3 regions of the Streptomyces sp. NPDC086777 genome follow, and region 1 is predicted to be linked to each of the others. Evidence: riboswitches for the same ligand, from Rfam matches in the RefSeq annotation. Region 1 holds a riboswitch; each other region holds the start of a gene.
The links. Region 1 has a riboswitch for cobalamin ahead of AB0472_RS21725 (CbtB-domain containing protein). Riboswitches for the same ligand answer to the same signal wherever they lie in the genome.

Region 1 (6,947 bases):
CGCCGTGCCGGAAGCCGTCGAGCACCGTCCCGGCCCGCTGCAGCTCGCTCTCCAGACCGGCCAGGTCCGGGTACCGGCCGGCCAGCAGGGGGTGCAGCCGGGACAGGACCTGAACGGTGCCGTCCAGGTTGGCGCGGGCGGTGGCGAGGTTGCTGCCGCTGCCGTAGTCGGTACGGCCGGTCAGCTCGAACTGCACCGTGTTCTCCAGGATCTCGTGCGCCCGCAGCCCCAGCTGGGCGGGTTCCATCCGGGTCTGCGCCCAGTCGTCGCGCAGCGTGGTGACCGCCTTCACCAGGTCCGCGGCCGGGCCGCGCAGGTCCGTGGCCGACTCGCCGTGCCACAGGCCGTACTCGATCCGGTGGAAGCCGGTGAAGTCCTTGTCGTGCACCCCGCCGGGCAGTCCCGCGTCGGTGCCGTTGATCGCGCCGTCGGCGTCGCCGAAGGCGTCGTACGCCGCGCCCAGCCGCTCGTACTCCAGATGCGCGGGCAGCCAGGCCGTGCGGGCGCCGGCCAGGTCGCCGCGGTCGATCGCGTCGCGCAGGGCGGTGGTCAGCCGTACGACGCCGGACAGGCCGCCGCCGACCCACGTCTGGTAGGCGAGCGCCGGCGGGATCAGGTCGTGCTCGGTGACCGGGGCCGCGGCCGGGCCGCTGCTGCCCCTGGCGATCCGGACGGTCGGCCCGGTGACCGCGTCGGCGTCGTCGGGCACGCACTTGAACGCGTACGCGCCCTTGCCGAGCCGGACGGTCAGCTCCCGGGTCGTACCGGGCCCGATGTCCTCGACCTCGCCGTACACGGCCTGGCTCCTCGGGTTCTCCAGGAAGACCTCGGCGGCCCCGTCGGTCGGGTTGTGCAGGTCGAAGACCTGGAGACCGGACACCGGCGCGCGCCACCCCCGGCCGCAGCGGCTGGCGGACACCTCGACCGCGGTGTGCGGCAGCGCGGCCGGGTCGGCGTGCGCGGGGCGTGAGTCGCGCGTGAACGCCAGCACTCCGGCCACCAGGCAGACGACCGCGACGCCGACGACCGTCCAGGGACGCAACGACCTCCAGTTGGGGCCGGACAACACCATCCCGAGCTCCCGGGGGTTCGTACCGTTCGTGATCGCCTCATGTTAGGCAGCCCTTGGTACTCGAACGGCCGTCCAGGGAAAGCCATGACCAAGAGTTCCCTGCCGGTTCACCCGACCTCCGGCGGAGCCGCTCGGTCGGAACCGGGCTGGACCAGCCGGAAGAAGGCGCGGGCCCCGGCCGGCCGCACGGACTGCCGCAGCCGTGCCGGGAGCGGAACCGCGGCGGGCGCCGGGGCGGGGCGCCCGCCAGGCGCGGGAAGAGGGCCTCGGCGTTGCCGCGGTCCACGGCCGCGCGCGTGCCGGGGTCGACACCGCTGTCCAGTCCGTTGGCGAAGTGCTGGCCGGCCGCGGCGGGTGCGAACGGCCGGTCGCTGCCGGACAGGACGTGGCCGGGCCGGGCGAAGGCGAGGATCCGCTTCCTGCGGGTCGACGAACGCCACCACACCATCGCCGTGGCCGGTGTCCGCGGTCTGCCGGTCGACCCCGTCCGCACCCGCGTCCAGCACCTCACCATCCAGTGCGAGTGCCTCGACGACCTGGCCCGCGGCTACCAGCGGGTCCACGAACTCGGCTTGGACATGGCCCTGTCCGTCGGGCAGCACACCGACGACAAGGAACTCTCCTACCACGCCCGTACCCCGTCCGGCTTCGAGCGGGAGGCCGGCTGGAAGCCGATCGTCATCGTCGAGTCCACCGGGGAACCCGGCACCCACCAGGGCATCAGCGTCTGGGGCCACACCCCGGTCGGCCGGACCGTCCTCGACAGGCTCGACCAGTTCCGCTGCGGCGCCCGCTCCCTGCTCCACCCGGAGAAGACCGTCCCCGCGCCGAGCGGAGCCGGCATCCCCGACGACTGACGCCGACCGCCGGCGAGGCGGCCCGGCCGAGGTCCCCGGACGTCCTTCGACGGGGCGGCGTGCTCCGGACCCGGCGGACACGAGAAGATCGTCGGTGACCCACGCGTCCACCCGATCCCGGAAGGAACCGACGAGACCATGCGCCTCATCGCGGCCGGCGGCCCGGCGGAGGTGTCCGGATGACCGGCGCCGACGAACACGTCCTGCGACACGTCGACGGACGGGCCGGGCATCTCACGCTCAACCGGCCGAAGGCCATCAACGCCCTGACGCACGCCATGGTGCGACGCATCGACGAGGCGCTCACGGAGTGGGAGCACGACCCCGCCGTCCAGACCGTCGTCATCACCGGCGCGGGGGAGCGCGGCCTGTGCGCGGGCGGGGACATCCGTGCCGTCCACGACGACGCCCGGGACGGCGACGGCTCGGCCGCGGCCGCGTTCTGGCGGGACGAGTACCGGCTCAACGCGCGCATCGCCCGGTACCCCAAGCCGTACGTCGCGGTCATGGACGGCATCGTGATGGGCGGCGGGGTCGGCGTCTCGGCGCACGGCAGCGTCCGGATCGCCACCGAGCGGTCGCTGATCGCCATGCCGGAGACCGGGATCGGCTTCGTGCCCGACGTCGGCGGCACGTACCTGCTCGGCCGCGCGCCCGGCGAACTCGGCACCCATCTCGCCCTGACCGGCGCCCGGATCGGCGCCGCCGACGCGATGCTGTGCGGACTCGCCGACCACTGCGTGCCGCCGGACTCGATCCCCGCGTTCGTCGCCGACCTGGCCGGCCTCCCGGTACCCGAGGCGCTCGCCCGGCGGGAACGGCAGGCACCCCCTGGGGAGTTGGCCGGGCACCGGACGTGGATCGACGCCTGCTACGCGGCCGGCACCGTCGAGGAGATCGTCCAGCGGCTGCTCGCGCACGGCGACCCGGCGGCGAAGGAGGCGGCGGACACCCTGCTCACCAGGTCCCCCACCGCCCTGAAGGTCACCCTCGCGGCGCTGCGCAGGGCCCGCCGACTCGGCTCGCTGGAGCAGGTCCTGGACCAGGAGTACCGCGTCTCCTGCGCGACCCTCACCACCCATGACCTGGTGGAGGGCATCCGGGCCCAGGTCGTCGACAAGGACCGCACCCCGCACTGGTCCCCGGCCACCCTCGCCGGGGTCGCCGACGCGGACGTCGACCGCTTCTTCGCCCCGCTCGGCGAGCGCGAACTGGGCCTCGCCCCAGCCGCCTGACCGGCTCGACCGGCCGCCCATCAGGCGCGAGACGAAGATCACGCCTGGTGGTGCGGTCTTGGCCGTGCTCCTGACACGCGGTACGGTCTGTCCGATATCGACGACGGCGAGACGGAACCCGGTGGGAATCCGGAACGGTCGCGCCACTGTATGCGAGAGCCCCACAGCTGCTCGTGAGTCAGACCCGTGGCCGTCGTCCTGTGCACCACCGAGTTGGGACGCGAACTCCCAGAGGAGGTCCTGCCATGGCGCAGACCGTCGCTCCGCCGACAGCCAACACCCCCGCCGTGCCCGCCAAGCTGCCGCTGTCCGCGATAGCCCCCTGGGCGGTCTTCTTCGGCATCCTGATGCTGGTCCTGCTCTACTTCGTCGGCGCCGAACAGGGCGCCACCTCCGTGTTCAGCGGCACGGACGTCCACGAGTGGGTGCACGACGCCCGCCACCTGCTCGGCTTCCCCTGCCACTGACGCGAGGGGCGCCGAACCACCCATGAACTCCGCAACGGTCCGCAACCTCCTGGTGCGGGGCATGCTCGCCGGCCTGGCCGCCGGCCTGCTCGCCCTCGTCGCCGCCTACCTGCTGGGTGAGCCGAACGTCGACAAGGCGATCAGCTTCGAGGACGCCCACTCGCACGAGCACGAGATGGAGGTCGTGTCCCGCTCCCTGCAGTCCACCGCCGGCCTCGCCACCGGTGTCCTCGTCTACGGGGTCGCCTTCGGCGGCATCGCCGCCCTGGCCTACTGTTTCGCCCTCGGCCGCGTCGGCGGTCTCTCGGCGCGGGCGACGGCGCTGCTGCTGTCCGGCTGCGCCCTGGTCGCCGTGTACGTGGTGCCGTTCCTGAAGTACCCGGCCAACCCGCCGTCGGTGGGCGACCCGGACACCATCGGCAAGCGGACCACGCTGTACTTCCTGATGATGCTGCTCAGCGTGCTCCTCGCGGTCGCCGCCACCATCCTCGGCAAGCGGCTCCGGCCGCGGCTGGGCACCTGGTGGGCGACGGTCCTCGCGGTGGCCGCGTTCGCCGTCGTCATCGGGCTGGCGTACCAGTTCCTGCCGGTCGTCAACGAGGTGCCGGCGGACTTCCCGGCCGCCCTGCTGTGGCGGTTCCGGCTCTCGGCGCTCGCCATCCAGGTGGTGCTGTGGGGCGGATTCGGTCTGCTCTTCGGCGAGTTGGCCGAACGCGTCCTCAACCCCAAGCCCGCGAAGGCCCCGGCCGCCGCGCGCACGGTGCCCGCTGCGCACTGACCGGCACCGCGTCACACCGCACGACACGAGAGGGCCCACCGGAACCGTCCGGGGGCCCTCTGCGGTACGTCCGCCGTGAACCGGCCCTGCACCCGCCGGGTCTTCGGCGCGCGGCCGGTGCCGTACTCGCGTTCGTGACCGCTGACAAGGAAAGATGGGCGCGAGCGATCGATCAACGACTGCGGAGGAAGTGGACTCATGCCGCATGAGCGAGCGGGCCGGCCGGCGGCTCCGGAGGACCTCGTCGACGTGGCCCGGCTGGTCACGGCCTACTACGCACTGCACCCCGACCCGTCCGACCCGGGCCAGCGGGTGGCGTTCGGCACCTCGGGACACCGCGGATCGTCGCTGACGACCGCGTTCAACGAGGACCACATCGCCGCCACCAGCCAGGCCATCTGCGAGTACCGGAGCGGCCAGGGCACCGACGGCCCCCTCTTCCTGGGCGCCGACACCCACGCCCTGTCCGAGCCGGCCAAGGTCACCGCCCTGGAGGTCTTCGCCGCCAACGGCGTCACCGTCCTCGTCGACAGCGCCGACGGCTACACCCCCACCCCCGCCGTCTCGCACGCCGTCCTCACCCACAACCGCGGCCGCACCACCGGCCTCGCGGACGGCGTCGTCGTCACCCCCTCGCACAACCCGCCCGCGGACGGCGGCTTCAAGTACAACCCGCCCAGCGGCGGCCCCGCCGCCTCCGACGCCACCTCCTGGATCCAGGACCGCGCCAACCAGATCATCGCGGGCGGCATGAAGGACGTGCGGCGCATCCCCTACGAGCGCGCGCTCGCCGCGCCGACCACCGGCCGCTACGACTTCATGGGCGTCTACGTCGACGACCTGCCCAGCGTCCTCGACCTCGACGCGGTCCGCGCCTCCGGGCTGCGCATCGGCGCCGACCCGCTCGGCGGCGCCTCCGTCGCCTACTGGGGCCGGATCGCCGAGCGGCACAGCCTCGACCTCACCGTGGTCAACCCGTACACCGACCCCACCTGGCGGTTCATGACGCTGGACTGGGACGGCAAGATCCGCATGGACTGCTCGTCGCCGTACGCGATGGCCTCGCTCATCGAGAAGCGCGCCGAGTTCCGCGTCGCCACCGGCAACGACGCCGACGCCGACCGGCACGGCATCGTCACCCGTGACGCCGGCCTGATGAACCCCAACCACTACCTCGCCGTAGCCATCTCCTACCTCTACCGCCACCGCGAGCAGTGGGCGGCGGACGCCGGCGTCGGCAAGACCCTCGTCTCCTCGTCGATGATCGACCGGGTCGCCGCCGACCTGGGCCGTCAACTGGTCGAGGTGCCGGTCGGGTTCAAGTGGTTCGTCGACGGACTCGTCAGCGGGGCCATCGGGTTCGGCGGCGAGGAGTCGGCGGGCGCCTCCTTCCTGCGCCGTGACGGCTCGGTCTGGACCACCGACAAGGACGGCATCCTGCTCGCCCTGCTCGCCTCCGAGATCACGGCCGTGACGGACAGGACCCCGTCCGAGCACTACGCCGAACTCACCGCCCGCTTCGGTGAACCCGCCTACGCCCGCATCGACGCCCCCGCCACCCGCGAGGAGAAGGCCCTCCTCGGCAAGCTCTCCCCGGCCCAGGTCACCGCCGAGTCCCTGGCGGGCGAGCCGGTCACCGCCGTCCTCACGGAGGCGCCGGGCAACGGCGCGGCCATCGGCGGCATCAAGGTGACCACCGAGAACGCCTGGTTCGCGGCCCGGCCGTCCGGCACCGAGGACGTCTACAAGATCTACGCCGAGTCCTTCCAGGGCCCCGCACACCTGGCCCGGGTGCAGGAGGAGGCGAAGGCGGTGGTGGACGCCGCGCTCGGCGGCTGACGACGGGGACGGCCCGCCGCCGGGCCGTCAGGTCGCGAAGGTGCGGCGGCGGGCCATGGCCTCGGCCAGGTCCGCCGCGGCCCGGCGGGCGTCCGCCGCGAGGTGTGCCGAACCCCAGGCGAGCGCGGTGCGTTCGGCCAGCGCGTACCCGTCGGCAGCCGCCCGGTCCTCGCCGAGCAGCCGGTGCAGGTCGGCCAGGGCGTGCGCGAGCGGACGGCTCGCGTACGCCGCACCCGCCGCGCCGGCCAACTGGTCCCGCAGCGGCCGCAGGTGCCCGAGGAGGGCGGCCGCCGTGCCGTGGTCCCGGTGTACCACGGCGAGCTGGGCGCGGAAGTCGAGCTCCAGGCCGTAGAGGTGGTCCCGCGGCGGTTCCGCGCCGACGGGTACGGCCAGGGACTCGTCGAGTCTGCCCAGGCGCGCCAGGACCAGCGCCCACGCCACCGCGACCTGGCCGGGCGCCGCCTCGTACACGGTCCGGGTCAGCGGCTCGACGTCGTCCGCGCGGTCCTGGACGAGCCGCATGGTGATCAGCCCGAGGGTGCGCAGACCGGTGGCGTGGTGGGCGCCCACCCGTTGCAGCAGGGTGTCCGCCTCCGCGTAGGCGGCCTCCGCCGCCTCGAAGCGCCCGGCCACGCAGGCCAGCATCGCGGAGGTCGCCGCGCTGAGCCCCTGCGCCCACACCAGCCGGTAGCGGCGGGC
Region 2 (6,947 bases), on a different contig from region 1:
GAGTCGCGCGGGATACGGGACGTCACGGGTGCAGTCTTCCGGTTGACGGTCCGAAAACCCAAACGGAATGTCACGGCGGGCGACGGGGCTGGCCAACGCACGGGGTGCGAAGGGAGGCGGGGAGACATGTTCAGGCCAGTGGTACGGCGTTAAACGGAACCTCCGGAACCGGCTGGAAGCGGGGTCTCCGGCCCGGGACGGCGAGCGGCCGGGGGCGCGGAGGGGAAGGACCGGCGGATGCGGGAAGAATCACACCGGGGTGCCGTCGGATGCCCGTCAGGTGCCCGTCAGGTGCCCGTCGGACACCCCGCGGATGCCCCTTGGATGCCAGGGGGCGCGTCGCCGGGGATAGCTTTCCCGGTCGTGCGCGCCGGGGAGCACGCTCCGGGGCGGTTCACATCAGGGGCGTGAGGAACCGGCGCAGTCGTTCCTCGTACTCCTCCGGATCGGCGTTCCACATGGCGCTGTGCGGGGCGTCCGGGACGGTGTGCAGGGCGACCAGGTCGGGGCGGCGCTCGGCGAGGCGGCGGGAGTACGCCCAGGGGGCCACGGTGTCGTCGGGGCCGTGCACGACCAGGGTGGGCACGGTGAGCCGGTCCGGGTCGGCGAGGTCCGCGGTGTGGTCGGCGTGCAGGCCGGCGCGGCCCTGGGCGGCGCGTACCGCGAGCGGCAGCAGGGGCTCGGGGGTGTGCCGGGCCTGGGCGAGCGCGCGCAGGGTGGCCTCCCAGCTGAGTACCGGGGAGTCCAGGACGAGGCCGGAGATCCGCTCGCGCAGTGCGGAGTGGGCGGCGGCGCGCAGCGCCATGGTGGCGCCGGTGGACCAGCCGTGCAGGACGACGCGGCGGGCGCCGTAGCGGACGGCGTAGCGGATCGCCGCGTCCAGGTCGCGCCACTCGCTCTCGCCGAGGTGGTTCAGTCCGTCCGGGGGGCGCGGGGCGCCGAGGTCGCCGCGGTAGGCGAGGGCGAGCACCGGCAGGCGCCGGGCGTGCAGGAACGCCATGACGTTCATGGGGAGCTCGCGGGTGGTGCCCAGGCCGTGCACGGCGATCACCCAGGTGTCCCGGTGGCCGGGCACGAACCAGGCGGGCAGCGGGCCGAGCTCACCGGGCAGGTCGATGTCGGCGTACTCCAGGCCCAGGGCCGTGCCCGGGTTGCCGACGTGGACGTTGGCGGTGAGCCAGGCCCGGTCGCCGGTCTCGAAGGTGCCGTGGGTCACCCGCTCCAGCCGCCGTACGACGGTGTCGGCGGTGTCCGCGGCGGACTCCAGGACGGCGCCGACGACCGCGTGCGAGCCGTCGCCGGCCAGCCCGTAGGTGCCGGGGCGCAGCGAGGCGAGATCGCGGGTGAGGGTGATGCGGCCGGCCGCCGTGCCGTGCACGGTGAGCCGGGGTTCGGTGGGCAGGGGCCGGCCGGGGGGTGCCTTCAGCGCGGCGTCACTGGCGATCCGCCCCGCGGCCACGCCGGCCGCACCGGCGGCGAGTACGGCACCGACGGCGGCGGCCGTGACTTTGACTGGGCGCACCTGTCCAGTGTCCGGGTGGACTGCGGTGTCGGCCAGCGGAGGAGGGAGAAATCGACGAAGCCACCGGATCCGCCTTCCCGCCCGGCCGGGATTCACCCCTCCGTCTGCCCGTATCCCCTCAGCTTCTCCCCGGCCTCCGCCACCTGTTCCGGGGAGAGCAGGCTCGGGGTCAGGCCGGGTACCGCCGACGCCGTCAGCCACAGGCGGCACATCCACTCCAGCTGGGCGGTGCGGTCGTAGGCCTGGGTGAGGGTGGTGCCGTAGCTGATCGTGCCATGGTTCTGAAGGAGGCAGCCGGAGCGCCCGGCCAGGGCGCGGAGCATGTTCTCGGCCAACTCGTCGGTGCCGTACGTCGCATACGGGGCAACCCGGACCGCACCGCCGAGGGCGGCGGACATGTAGTGGATCGCCGGCAGCTCGGGGACGAGCGTGGAGACGGCCGTCGCGTGGACGGCGTGGGTGTGGACGACGGCCCGGGCGTCGGTGCTGCCGTAGACCGCGAGATGCATCGGCAGCTCACTGGTCGGGACCAGGGTGCCGAGCACCTGGCGGCCGGCGAGGTCCACACCCGTCACGTCGTCCGGACCGAGCCGGCCGTAGGGCACGCCCGACGGCGTGACCAGCACGGTGTCGCCGACGCGGACCGAGACGTTGCCGGAGGTACCGACGACCAGCCCGTCGGAGACAGTGCGGCGGGCGGTGGCGACGAGTTCGAGCCAGGCGTCCGCCTCCGCCGCGCGCGCGTCCCGCCTTCGCGGCTCCGACACACCCTGTGCGCCGGCCCGTCCGTCCCGTCCGCCACGCTCGCCCCGCCACTGCTCAGCCATGGCCCGATCCTGTCAGTGAGGACCCCAACCGGCCCGCACGGCAGGGCACTTTAGGCCGGACGTCCCCAATCCAGTAGAGCGCAAACCATCCCAAAGAGTTCCATTTCCCGGCTTGGCCGAAGATCGCCGAGGATACGCCGATCTTCCAATAATCTCTGGACGATTTTTCGTACACATCGCCATTCCGGGGGGAAACATGGCCTGTGACCGTATTCCGCCGTCCCGCCACCGCGTCCGCGCCCTCGCGGCGTCGGTGGCGGCGCTCGCCCTCACGACCGCCGCGACCGCGGCCGCGTTCGCCGCGACACCGGCGTCCGCGGCGAGCCTGCCGAAGGGGCACGACGTCTCCTCGCACCAGAAGAACGTCGACTGGCCGGGCGCCAGGGCGAAGGGCGCCAGGTTCGTATACATCAAGGCCACCGAGTCCACCACCTACCGCAACCCGTACTTCGACCAGCAGTACAACGGCTCCCGCGAGGCCGGGATCAGGCGGGGCGCGTACCATTTCGCCCTGCCGGACAGGTCGTCGGGCGCCCGCCAGGCCGCGTACTTCGTGAGCCACGGCGGCACCTGGACGGCGGACGGCTGGACGCTGCCGCCCGCGCTCGACGTCGAGTACGACCCGTACGACAGGAAGCACAAGTGCTACGGGCTGAGCACGTCCCGGATGATCGAGTGGATCAGGTCCTTCAGTGACGAGCTGAAGCGGGAGACCGGCCGGCGGCCGGTGATCTACACGACCACGAACTGGTGGAACCTCTGCACCGGTGGCAGCGGCGCCTTCGCCGCCGACCACGCCCTGTGGATCGCCCGCCACGGCTCGGCGGACGCCGGGACACTGCCGGCCGGCTGGTCGTCGTGGACCTTCTGGCAGTACGACAACAGCGGCAGCCTGCCGGGTGACCAGAATCTCTTCAACGGGTCGGCGGGCCGCCTGAAGGCGTTCAGCCTGGGCCGGTGACCAACGGGCGACCGGGCCGCCGGACCGGAACCGGGACGGTGGCCCGGCCCCGCTCCCGCCGCGGTCGCCCCGCAGGCGATCTCATACACCACCAAGACCGCCCCAGTTCACCTTCCGTTCATCCAGGTTGCCTACGGTCCAACAACCAATGACCTCGAAAGATTGCCTGGGTAAATGGAAAACTTCTCGCTGATCCTCGCGATTGTGGTAGTAACCGCACTCGCGTTTGATTTCACGAACGGTTTCCACGACACCGCCAACGCGATGGCCACGACCATCTCGACCGGCGCGCTCAAGCCCAAGATCGCGGTGGCCATGTCCGCCGCGCTCAACCTGTTGGGCGCCTTCCTCTCGGTGGAGGTCGCCAACACGATCTCCAAGGGTCTCGTCGACGAGAACGGCATTCGTCCCGAGGTCATCTTCGCGGCCCTCGTCGGCGCCATCCTCTGGAACCTGGTGACCTGGCTGGTGGGCCTGCCCTCCAGTTCCTCGCACGCCCTCATGGGCGGCCTGATCGGCGCCACCGTCGCCTCCGCCGGCTTCGGCGCGGTCCACGGCGACGTGCTCGTCACCAAGGTCCTGCTCCCGGCGGTCGCCGCCCCCGTCGTCGCAGGCCTCGCGGCGGCGCTCTCCACCCGCCTCTCCTACAGGCTCTCGAAGAACGCCGAGGACGAGGCCACCCGCAAGGGCTACCGCGCCGGCCAGATCGCCTCCGCCGGCCTGGTCTCGCTCGCGCACGGCACCAACGACGCCCAGAAGACGATGGGCATCATCACCCTCGCACTGATCGCGGGCGGCTCGATCGCCCCCGGCTCGAACCCTCCCACCTGGGTCATCCTCTCCGCCGGCCTCGCCATCGCGCTCGGCACCTACATCGGCGGCTGGCGGATCATCCGCACCATGGGCACGGGCCTGACCGACCTGCGGCCGCAGCAGGGCTTCGCCGCCCAGACCAGCGCGGCCACCGCCATCCTGGCCTCCTCCCACCTGGGCTTCTCGCTCTCCACCACGCACGTCGTCTCGGGTTCCGTGATGGGCGCGGGCCTCGGCCGCAAGGGCGGCACGGTCCGCTGGTCCACCGCGACCCGCATGATGGTCGCCTGGGTGCTCACCCTCCCGGCCGCCGCGGTGGTCGGCGCGCTCGCCGAGTCCGTGACGGACCTCGGCGACTGGGGCACCGCCGGCGTCGCCGTCTTCCTCGTGGCGGCCAGCGCCGCGATCTGGAAGCTCTCCCGCCGCGAGGTCGTGGACAGCAGCAACGTCGTCGGCACCCAGGAGCCGGCCGGCGTGGTGACCACGGCGATCGCCGCCGTGACCCCGCCGCCCGCGGGCACGGTCGCGGTCGCGGACGGACTGACCGCCACCATCCCCGCTCCTGCCCCCGCCCCGGCCGCTCCCGCGACCGACCCGGCCGCCACCGTCTGACCCCGAGGAAGAACCGACATGAACATCGACTGGGCAGCCATCGGCTCCGTCTTCGGCGTCAGCCTGGTGGCCACCGTGGGGCTGGTGGCCCTCTTCACCCTCGGCGTCAGGGGCCTCTCCGCCCGCGAACGCGCCACCGCCCAGGGCGGGTCGGCGGCCCTGGCCATGACGGCCGCCTGGCTCTGCTTCGCCGCCTGCGCGGCCGCGGTGGCGTACGGCATCCACCTGATCGTGGCGAAGGCCTGAGCCGGGAAGTCCCCGCCTCGCGCCGAGAAGGCTCCTCTCCGTCCGTCCGGATCCGCCCACCGGGATCCGTCCGCCGGGGAGGAGCCTTCCGCATACCCCACAGGCCCCGCCGGACACCCGGTGTGGGCCTTCCCACACACTCCCCTCGCAGGTCAAAGGCAAGTTGACGGGTCTTCCGGGGCCGTGGTGGACTTCCGGAGCCATGTACGGCGGCAAGGGAGGAAGCCGGTGTGAATCCGGCGCGGTCCCGCCACTGTCACCGGGGTAGCAATCCCCGGAAGCCAGGAACTCCCACCGCCGGTCTCGTCGAACCAGGGCGTGGACACCCTGAGTGAGGACATAACGCCATGCGCGGCTGCCGTTCGAGGTTGAGTACCCGGCCCGTCCCCGACCCCGCGGCCGGCTGAGCCGATGGGTGCCGACCGCGTCTTCGCGTACGGCGCCGCCGCCGGCCTTCTCGGTGATCTGCTGCTCGGCGATCCGCGCCGGGGGCATCCGGTCGCCGTGTTCGGACGGGCGGCCGGGGCCGTGGAGCGGGTGCTGTGGCGGGACCACCGCGGGTGGGGCGCGCTGCACACCGCCGTCTGCGCCGGGGGCGCCGTTGCGCTGGGTGCCGCGGCGCAACGGGTCGTACGGCCGTCCGCCGCCGCGTCCGCCGCGCTCACGGCCGCTGCCACCTGGGCCGTGGTCGGGAGCACTTCGCTCTCCCGTGAGGCCCGGGCCATCGGGCGGGCCCTGCGGACCGGTGACGTCGAGGCGGCCCGTGCCAGGCTGCCGCATCTGTGCGGACGGGATCCGCAGGCCCTGGACGCCGACGGGATCGCCCGCGCGGTCGTGGAGTCCGTCGCCGAGAACACGAGCGACGCGGTCGTGGGCGCGCTGGTGTGGGGAGCCGTGGGGGGCGTTCCCGGGCTGCTGGGGTTCCGGGCCGTCAACACCCTGGACGCCATGGTGGGGCACAAGTCACCCCGGTACCGGCGCTACGGGTGGGCCTCGGCACGGCTGGACGACGTGGCCGGGTGGCCGGGGGCACGGCTCACCGCCGTCCTCGCCGCGGTCGCCGGGAACGACCGGCGGGGGGCCGTACGGGCCTGGCGTGCCGACGCGGGCAAGCATCCGAGTCCCAACGCGGGGCCCGTGGAGGCGTCGTTCGCGGGGGCGTTGGGGGTACGGCTCGGGGGGACGCTGTCGTACGCGGGGCGGGTCGAGCACCGGCCGGTGCTGAACGGGGAGGGACGGGCTGTGCAGGTCGCCGACATCGAGCGGGCCGTGCGGTTGTCGCGGCGGGTGGGATGGCTGGCGCTGGGGGTGAGTGCGGCGGGCGCGCTGCTGCGGCGGGCGCCCTCACGGCGCCCGGCGCCGAAGTCACCGGCCGGAGGCCTGTCATGAACAACGGAGGCCTCCTCGTCGCCGGTACCACCTCCGACGCCGGAAAGAGTGTCGTGACCGCCGGGATCTGCCGGTGGCTGGTGCGGCAGGGCGTGAAGGTGGCGCCGTTCAAGGCGCAGAACATGTCCCTCAACTCCTTCGTCACCCGCGAGGGTGCCGAGATCGGGCGGGCGCAGGCCATGCAGGCGCAGGCCTGCCGGGTGGAGCCGACCGCGCTCATGAACCCGGTACTGCTCAAGCCCGGCGGTGAGCAGAGCAGTCAGGTGGTGCTGCTCGGCAGGCCCGTCGGCGAGTTGAGCGCGCGCGGGTACCACGGCGGGCGGCAGCAGAAGCTGCTCGGGACCGTGCTCGACTGTCTCGCCGAGTTGCGGGGCACGTATGACGCGGTGATCTGTGAGGGGGCGGGCAGTCCGGCGGAGATCAACCTGCGCCGGACCGACATCGTGAACATGGGGATAGCCCGCAATGCCGGGCTGCCCGTGCTCGTGGTCGGCGACATCGACCGCGGGGGCGTCTTCGCCTCCTTCTTCGGGACCGTCGCCCTGCTGTCGCCGGAGGACCAGGCCCTCGTCGCCGG
Region 3 (6,947 bases), on a different contig from region 1:
GGCCGCGTCGCCGAGCAGTCCGGCGGCGTCGGCCAGCAGCCGCTCGGTGCCGGTCGCCGGGTCGAGCGTCCACAGGCACGTGACCGGGTCGTCCCCGGCCCGGCTCCGCAGGAACAGGACCCGGGCTCCGTCCGGCGCCACGGTGGGACGGGTGGGTGCGCCGAGGGTGAAGCGGCGGGTGCGGGCGAGCTGGCGCAGCAGCGGGGAGACCTCCGTGCCCGGCGCCGCGCCCTCGGCGGCGGGCCTCATGCGCCCGTCCGTCCGGCACTCCGGGCGTGGGCCTGCGCGGCCGGCCGCCACTCCGCGGCGAGGAGCCCGAGCAGCACCTCGTCCAGGAACTCGCCGAGCACCCAGGCCGAGGAGCGCAGCACGCCCTCGTGGACGAAGCCGTTGCGCTCGGCGGCGCGCAGCATCGCGGTGTTGTCGGCGAGGGTCTCGACCTGCAGTCGGTTCAGGCCGCGCACGGCGAAGCCGTAGTGGCACAGGACCGCGACCACGTCGGTGCCGTAGCCCTTGCCGCGGGCGGCGGGCAGCAGGCCCAGCCCGACGTGCGCGAGGCGGTTGTGGGTGTCGATGCCCCACAGCGCGGCGGTGCCGACCAGGGTGCCGCCCGCCAGCTCCACCACGGAGAACCTGACGCTGCCCTCGTCGTTGTCGTCCACCAGGAGCCGGGCGTCCTTCGAGCCGGGTGCGGCCGGCCGCCACGGGCGGCTCTCGGCCCGCGAGGAGTTGACCACGTCGTCGTAGAGCTCGGCCCGGAGCACCGGGATGTCCTCTTCGTACCGGGCCCTGAGCCCGACCGTGTCACCTCTGAGCATGTTCGTTTCTTATCCGGCCGGTGCGGCCGACGGCAATCCGATATGCGGTCGCACCGGGCCCGTACCGACTATCTGACGGATCATCAGCTCTGGTTATAGTGGGAAGCGGCCGTGGGGCCGGCGGGACCGGACGGGGGCGGAGGAAGGCTGATGGCGGACAGTCTGGGCGAGTCGGCGGGGGCGGCGCCGGAGGTGGCCGTACGGGATCTCGGCGGGGGCGTGCGGTCGGTCGCGGTGCCCATCCCGGACAATCCGCTCGGCCACACGCTGGTGTACGTGATGGACACCGACCGGGGGCCGGTGCTGGTCGACACCGGGTGGGACGACCCCGGGTCGTGGGACGTGCTGGCGGCGGGGCTGGAGGCGTGCGGTACGGGCGTCGGCGAGGTGCACGGGGTCGTCATCACGCACCACCATCCCGACCACCACGGGCTGTCGGGGCGGGTGCGCGAGGCCTCCGGGGCCTGGATCGCGATGCACGCGGCCGACGCGGCGATCGTGCGCCGGGCGCGGGAGACCCGGCCGGAGCGGTGGTTCACGTACATGGCGGCGAAGCTGACGGCCGCGGGGGCGCCGGACGAGCACGTGGCGCCGTTGCGCGCGGGACCCCGCCGTCGGAGCACCCCGCCCGGCCTGGCCCCCGCGCTTCCCGACCGGGAGATCCTCCCCGGCGAACTCCTCGACCTCCCGGGCCGCAGGCTGCGTGCCGTCTGGACACCGGGACACACGCCCGGCCACGTCTGCCTGCACCTGGAGGAGGAGCACCCGGCCCGGCTGCCCGGCCACGGACGCCTGTTCTCCGGCGACCACCTCCTCCCGGAGATCACCCCGCACATCGGCCTCTACGAGGACCCCGACGACGCGACCGTCACCGACCCCCTCGGCGACTACCTCGACTCCCTGGAGCGCGTCGGCCGCCTCGCCCCCGCCGAGATCCTCCCGGCCCACCAGCACACCTTCACCGACGCACCGGGACGGGTCCACGAACTCCTGGCCCACCACGAGGAACGCCTCTCCGGCCTGCTCACCCTCCTCCGGCAGCCGCTCACACCGTGGCAGCTGGCGGTGCGCATGGAGTGGAACCGGCCGTGGGACCAGATCCCCTACGGATCGCGGAACATCGCCGTCTCGGAGGCCGAGGCACACCTGCGCCGCCTGGTGAAGCTGGGCCGCGCGGAGGCGGTACCGGGGAGCGAGCCGGTGACCTACGTGGCGGTCCGGCCGATCCGGCTCAGTTGACCGCGCCCCCGGCCGTGATGAGCATCTCCGCGAGGTCGGCGAGGGTGGCGAGCTGGCGGGGGTTCATCTGGGGGGCGCGGGCCGCGAGGCGGACCAGGCCGTTCTCGCGGAGGCTGGAGAGCGGGTCGGCCTGGGCCTGCAGGCCCTGCAGCACCGGCTGGAGCGCCTCGTACAGCGCCTCGGGCTCGTCGGCGGTGAAGAAGCCGGGCGGGAGGCCGAAGAACCGCCGCAGCCGGTCGGTGTGTTCGAGGCTCGGCAGCCCGCTCTTGCGCCACTCGCTGAGCCACTGCCTGCTGGTGCCGGCGATCGCCGCGAGCTCGCCCAGCGAGTACCGCTTGCCGTCCGGCCTGCGCCGGTTCTCACGGATGAAGTCGAGCCGCTGGCGGACCCGTTCGGCGAGCCCCGCCTCGGGTGCGGCGCCGCCCGCGAGGAGTTCGGCGACCACCCCGACGGGGATGCCGGTGCGGTACGACAGGTCGGCCACGTCCAGGACCTCGCAGAGCCGTCCGGGACGTCCGGTCAGTTCCCCGAGCCGTTCCAGTACGCCGGTCAGCGGGGCACGGGCGTCACTCACCAAGGTCCCCCTGCGCGCGCGTGATCGGCCGGCCGGCCGAACGGGCCGGGCAGACGCGAGGCTACCGAATCACCGGTACCGCCCACCAGACATGACAAGTACCACTGCGCAAGTAGGCAGTAATTGTTGACATATGACGGTCTGACAGGAAAGGATCACGTCACCAGGCCACGGTCGAACCGACCCGCCCCGGGTGTCGCCTATGGGGGAGCGGCAGCCAGGGCGACCAGCCGCCCCGCCTCCTCCCCGGAAGGTGAGGCGAACCGATGCCGCAGCCCGTCCTGCTCCTCGGCGCCGGACGCCGCTGCGCGTACGACGAGTTCGTGCTGGCGCGTGTCGCCGCGGCCCGGCCGGTGCTGCTGGTGGACGCCGCGCCGCCCGCCTGGGCACAGCCGTGCCTGGCCGGTCGGCTCGCGGCGGACCCCGGCAAAGGCGGCGCAACGGCGTCGGCGGTGGTGCGGTTCGCGGCCCGGCACAGAGTCCGCGGCGTGCTGACCTTCTCGGGCGAGTACGCGGTCGCCGCCGCGAGGATCGCCGGGCAGTTGGGGCTGCCCGGCCCCTCCCTCACCGCGGCCGAAGCCTGTAGCGACCCGCCCGCACTGCGCGCCCTGCTGGCCGCCCACACCGTTCCCACCGGCGGTCCCGACGACCCCGGCACGCCCCGCGTCTCGGCCGAGGCGGTCGTCCTCGACGGCGAGATCCGCATCGCCGCCATCACCCGTACGGCCCTGGGTCCGGCGCCCGCCCGGCAGCCGCTCCGGCACACCGTGCACGCCCACGACGGCCTCCTGCACAACCGTTTCCTGCGCCTGGCCGTCGACCGCACCGTGCACGCCCTCGGTGTCGACCGGGGCGTCCTGCACATCGGCCTCACCCTCACCGACCGCGGCCCCCGGGTCACCGACGTCGCCCCGCATCTCCCGGGCGACCTGATCCCGCTCCTCGTCCGACGGGCCACCGGCGTCGACCTGGCCCGGGCCGCGGCCGCCCTCGCCACCGGCGAGACGCCCGACACCACACCCACCCGGCAGCGGACGGCCGCGATCCAGTTCGCGTACCCGGCCGTCACCGGCCGCCTCGACCACCTGGACCTCTCCCCCGACGCCGCCGGCGAGCCCGGCGCCGACCGCATGCTCCTCCTCCAGCACACCGGCAACCCCGTCACCGCGGGCCCGCACGCCACCGCCGCCGACCGGCTGGCCCTCTGGGTGGCGGTGGGCGAGACCCCGGACGCCTGCGAGGACGCGCTGCGCCGCATGGCCCGCCACCTCTCGGCGGGCATCGCGCCGCTCGCGGACGCGGCCTGAGCGCGCTTGAGGACGTGCCGCGCCGTGCGGTCCGTCGGCTACGGCGCCGTCGTGGCCGAGCGCGCCGTTCCTCCCCCAGCCTTCGGCCGGGGGTACCCCCAGCGCCCCCTTCGGGGCGCCGCCACGTTCCCAAAAGGCGCTGGATCAGCGGGCGCGTTCCGGCCTACGGTGCGGCCATGAGCGATCACACCGAAGCGCCCGTCGTGCCCGTCGAGGCCTACGAACCCCCTTACTACGTGGCCGTCTTCACCTCGGTGCGGACCGAGGACCAGAGCGGCTACGGCGAGACCAACGCACGCATGGAGGACCTGGTGAAGGACATCCCCGGGTACCTGGGGATGGACCACGCGCAGACCCCCGGCGGGCTGGGCATCACCGTCGGGTACTTCCGCGACGCCGACGCGCTCACGCGGTGGCGGACCGACGCCGAGCACCGGGCGGCGCAGCGGCGCGGGCGGGCCGAGTGGTACGAGAGTTACACCCTGCACGTGGCGAAGGTGGAACGGAGCCACGGTTTCACACGGGGGCAGTCCGCGGCGGCGGAAGGCTAGCGGACCGGAAGGCCAGAAGCCGATCGACCGTACCAACCGGCCCGCCGCGTCGAGCACTTCGACTCCCGCTCGGCTCATCGCCGGATTGACCGCGCGCGGGCGCAGGGCCGCCGCCGGGCCCGTCCCGCCCGTCAGCAGCGCCGCCGGCAGGGTCGGGCCGGAGAGCCGCGCCATGACCGGTTCGGTACGGGACCCGGTCGGCCGCGCCCGGGGTGCCGGACACCCGCGCCCCCCCGTACCCACGCCCGCACCGCGCCCTCGGCGGCCGCGCCCCCAGCCGTCCCGGTCCCGGCGCAGCACCCACGCCTGGTCGATCTCGTACACGTCGGCGGAACGCCCCACCCCGAGCGGTCTCCCCGTCATGGCACGACCCCGACGAGACGGTCCCCGCACAGCCCCCTCTCAGCTTCCCCGGGGCGGCCGGTAAAGTAGCCGGGTCGTCATCACCCGTACGGGGGGAAGCCGGTGCAATTCCGGCGCTGACCCGCAACCGTGAGCCACCTGCCATGGCAAGCCGGACCGCCGCGCCCGGGACGTTGATCGGCTCACGTGCGCCGACGCCCGTCGTCGCACGGCACCGTCGAGGTTTACGGAGCCGAGCCGCCGGGGTCTCCCGCGCTGCCCGGCTCCCCGCAGGGAGAGGCACCCGCCGACCATGACCGTCCTCCGCCGCACCGCCGGGGTACTGGCCGCCACCGCCGTCATCGGGGCCGCCGTGCCCGCGACGACCGCGCTGGCCGCCGGTACCACCTCCCCGTCGCCGTCCGCGTCGACGGTGCTCCCGTCGGGGCTCTACGGCGGTTCGGACCCCAAGTTCGACGGCGTCTGGCGCCAGTCCCTCGCCCTGCTGGCCCAGCGCGCGGTGGGGGTGACCCCGGCCGCGAAGGCGGTGGACTGGCTGGCCGGGCAGCAGTGCGCGAACGGCGCGTTCGCCGCGTTCCGCGCCGAGCCGACGGCGGCCTGTGACGCCAAGGTGCCGGTCGACACGAACAGCACGGCCGCCGCCGTACAGGCGCTGAAGGCCGTCGGCGGGCACGACGCTGCCGCGGACAAGGCGGTGACCTGGCTGAAGTCGGTACAGAACAAGGACGGCGGCTGGGGCTACACCACGGGCTCGCCCAGCGACACCAACTCCACCGGCGTGGTCGTCGGCGCGCTCGCGACGGCCGGCGCGAGCGCGGACAGGTCGCCCTACGACCTCCTCGCCAAGTGGTCCGTCCCCTGCGACCAGGACGGCGGCGGGGCCCTCGCCTACCAGCCGGACAAGAAGACCGGGAAGCTGACCGCCAACGCGGACGCGACCGCGGCGGGGGTGCTCGAGGCCCTCGGCAAGGGGTTCGTGACGACGGCCGGGAAGGCCCCGGCGGAGGGGTATGTCTGCGCCAACTCCGACAAGGCCCTCACCCCCGCCGAGCTGGCCCGCAACGGCGCCGCCTACCTGGGGGACGCCACCGCCACCAAGGGCTACCTGGTCTCCGCCCTGCCCGGCGCCGAGCCCCAGCCGGACTACGGCAACACCGCCGACGCGGTGGTCGCCATGGCCGCGCAGGGCTGGACGAAGCCCGCGCAGAAGCCGTACGCCTGGCTGGAGGCGCACGCCGTGCCGTGGGCGAGGCAGAGCGGACCCGCGGCCTACGCCGAGCTGATCTTCGCGGCGCACGCGATGGGCAAGGACCCCCGTGACTTCGGCGGCACGAACCTGGTGACGGCGCTGAACGCGACCGGACCGGCCCCGGAGGCGGCCGCCACGAAGCAGGCCGAGGAGAAGGCCGGGGAGAAGAAGTCGGGCAGCAGCGTGTGGTGGATCGTCGGCACCGGGCTCGTCGCCGGTATCGGCATCGGCTTCCTGTTCAGCGGCCGCCGGAAGCAGCGGCAGCTGTGACCGCGGTCCGCCGTGCGGGGCTGCTGCTCCTGGCCGCGCTGACGTTGTGCGCGACGGCCGTGGGGCCGGCGGCGGCCACCGGATACCGCTACTGGTCCTTCTGGGAGCGGGACGGTGCGCGCTGGACGTACGCCACGCAGGGCCCGTCGACCGCGCGGCCCGGCGACGGTTCGGTCGAGGGCTTCCGCTTCGCGGTGAGCGAGGACTCGGCGGACGCGTCGCAGCCGCGCGGCACGGCCGAGTTCGGCACGATCTGTGCGGACACGCCCGCCGTCGGGGGCCGGAAGCGGGTGGGGCTGGTCGTCGACTTCGGTACGACGGCGGACGCGCCCCCCGGCGAGAAGCCGCCCACGCGGCGGACGGCCTGCGCGGTGGTGCCCGAGGACGCGACGGCGGCGGACGCCCTGGCGACGGTGGCGAAGCCGCTGCGGTACGACACGAACGCGTTGTTGTGCGCGATCGGGGGGTATCCGGCGCGAGGGTGCGGCGAGAAGGTGACCGCGGGGGCGGCCGGGGGCACGTCGGACGGCGGGCCGTCACTCGGGCTGCTGGCGGGTGCGGGGGTCGTCGTGGTCC

Region 2: another riboswitch for cobalamin. It lies ahead of AB0472_RS36160 (cobalamin biosynthesis protein); the one in region 1 lies ahead of AB0472_RS21725 (CbtB-domain containing protein).
Region 3: another riboswitch for cobalamin. It lies ahead of AB0472_RS00635 (prenyltransferase/squalene oxidase repeat-containing protein); the one in region 1 lies ahead of AB0472_RS21725 (CbtB-domain containing protein).

What each region holds. Positions count from the first base shown of each region.
Region 1 covers NZ_JBFBJI010000015.1:17,871-24,817, forward strand. Annotated here, with positions in the region: gene AB0472_RS21710 (EfeM/EfeO family lipoprotein) at 1-1,072, opposite strand, end outside; partial or broken gene AB0472_RS21715 (extradiol ring-cleavage dioxygenase) at 1,474-1,929, shown strand; gene AB0472_RS21720 (enoyl-CoA hydratase/isomerase family protein) at 2,109-3,164, shown strand; cobalamin riboswitch at 3,232-3,373, shown strand; gene AB0472_RS21725 (CbtB-domain containing protein) at 3,410-3,631, shown strand; gene AB0472_RS21730 (CbtA family protein) at 3,654-4,409, shown strand; gene pgm (phosphoglucomutase (alpha-D-glucose-1,6-bisphosphate-dependent)) at 4,608-6,248, shown strand; gene AB0472_RS21740 (BTAD domain-containing putative transcriptional regulator) at 6,276-6,947, opposite strand, start outside.
Region 2 covers NZ_JBFBJI010000036.1:63,026-69,972, forward strand. Annotated here, with positions in the region: gene AB0472_RS36135 (alpha/beta fold hydrolase) at 395-1,522, opposite strand; gene AB0472_RS36140 (class II aldolase/adducin family protein) at 1,615-2,349, opposite strand; gene AB0472_RS36145 (lysozyme) at 2,546-3,310, shown strand; gene AB0472_RS36150 (inorganic phosphate transporter) at 3,485-4,735, shown strand; gene AB0472_RS36155 (hypothetical protein) at 4,754-4,981, shown strand; cobalamin riboswitch at 5,152-5,292, shown strand; gene AB0472_RS36160 (cobalamin biosynthesis protein) at 5,393-6,370, shown strand; gene AB0472_RS36165 (cobyric acid synthase) at 6,367-6,947, shown strand, end outside.
Region 3 covers NZ_JBFBJI010000001.1:133,060-140,006, forward strand. Annotated here, with positions in the region: gene AB0472_RS00605 (prolyl oligopeptidase family serine peptidase) at 1-249, opposite strand, end outside; gene AB0472_RS00610 (GNAT family protein) at 246-818, opposite strand; gene AB0472_RS00615 (MBL fold metallo-hydrolase) at 969-2,057, shown strand; gene AB0472_RS00620 (XRE family transcriptional regulator) at 2,050-2,631, opposite strand; gene AB0472_RS00625 (hypothetical protein) at 2,898-3,938, shown strand; gene AB0472_RS00630 (antibiotic biosynthesis monooxygenase) at 4,115-4,489, shown strand; cobalamin riboswitch at 4,907-5,036, shown strand; gene AB0472_RS00635 (prenyltransferase/squalene oxidase repeat-containing protein) at 5,145-6,371, shown strand; gene AB0472_RS00640 (SCO2322 family protein) at 6,368-6,947, shown strand, end outside.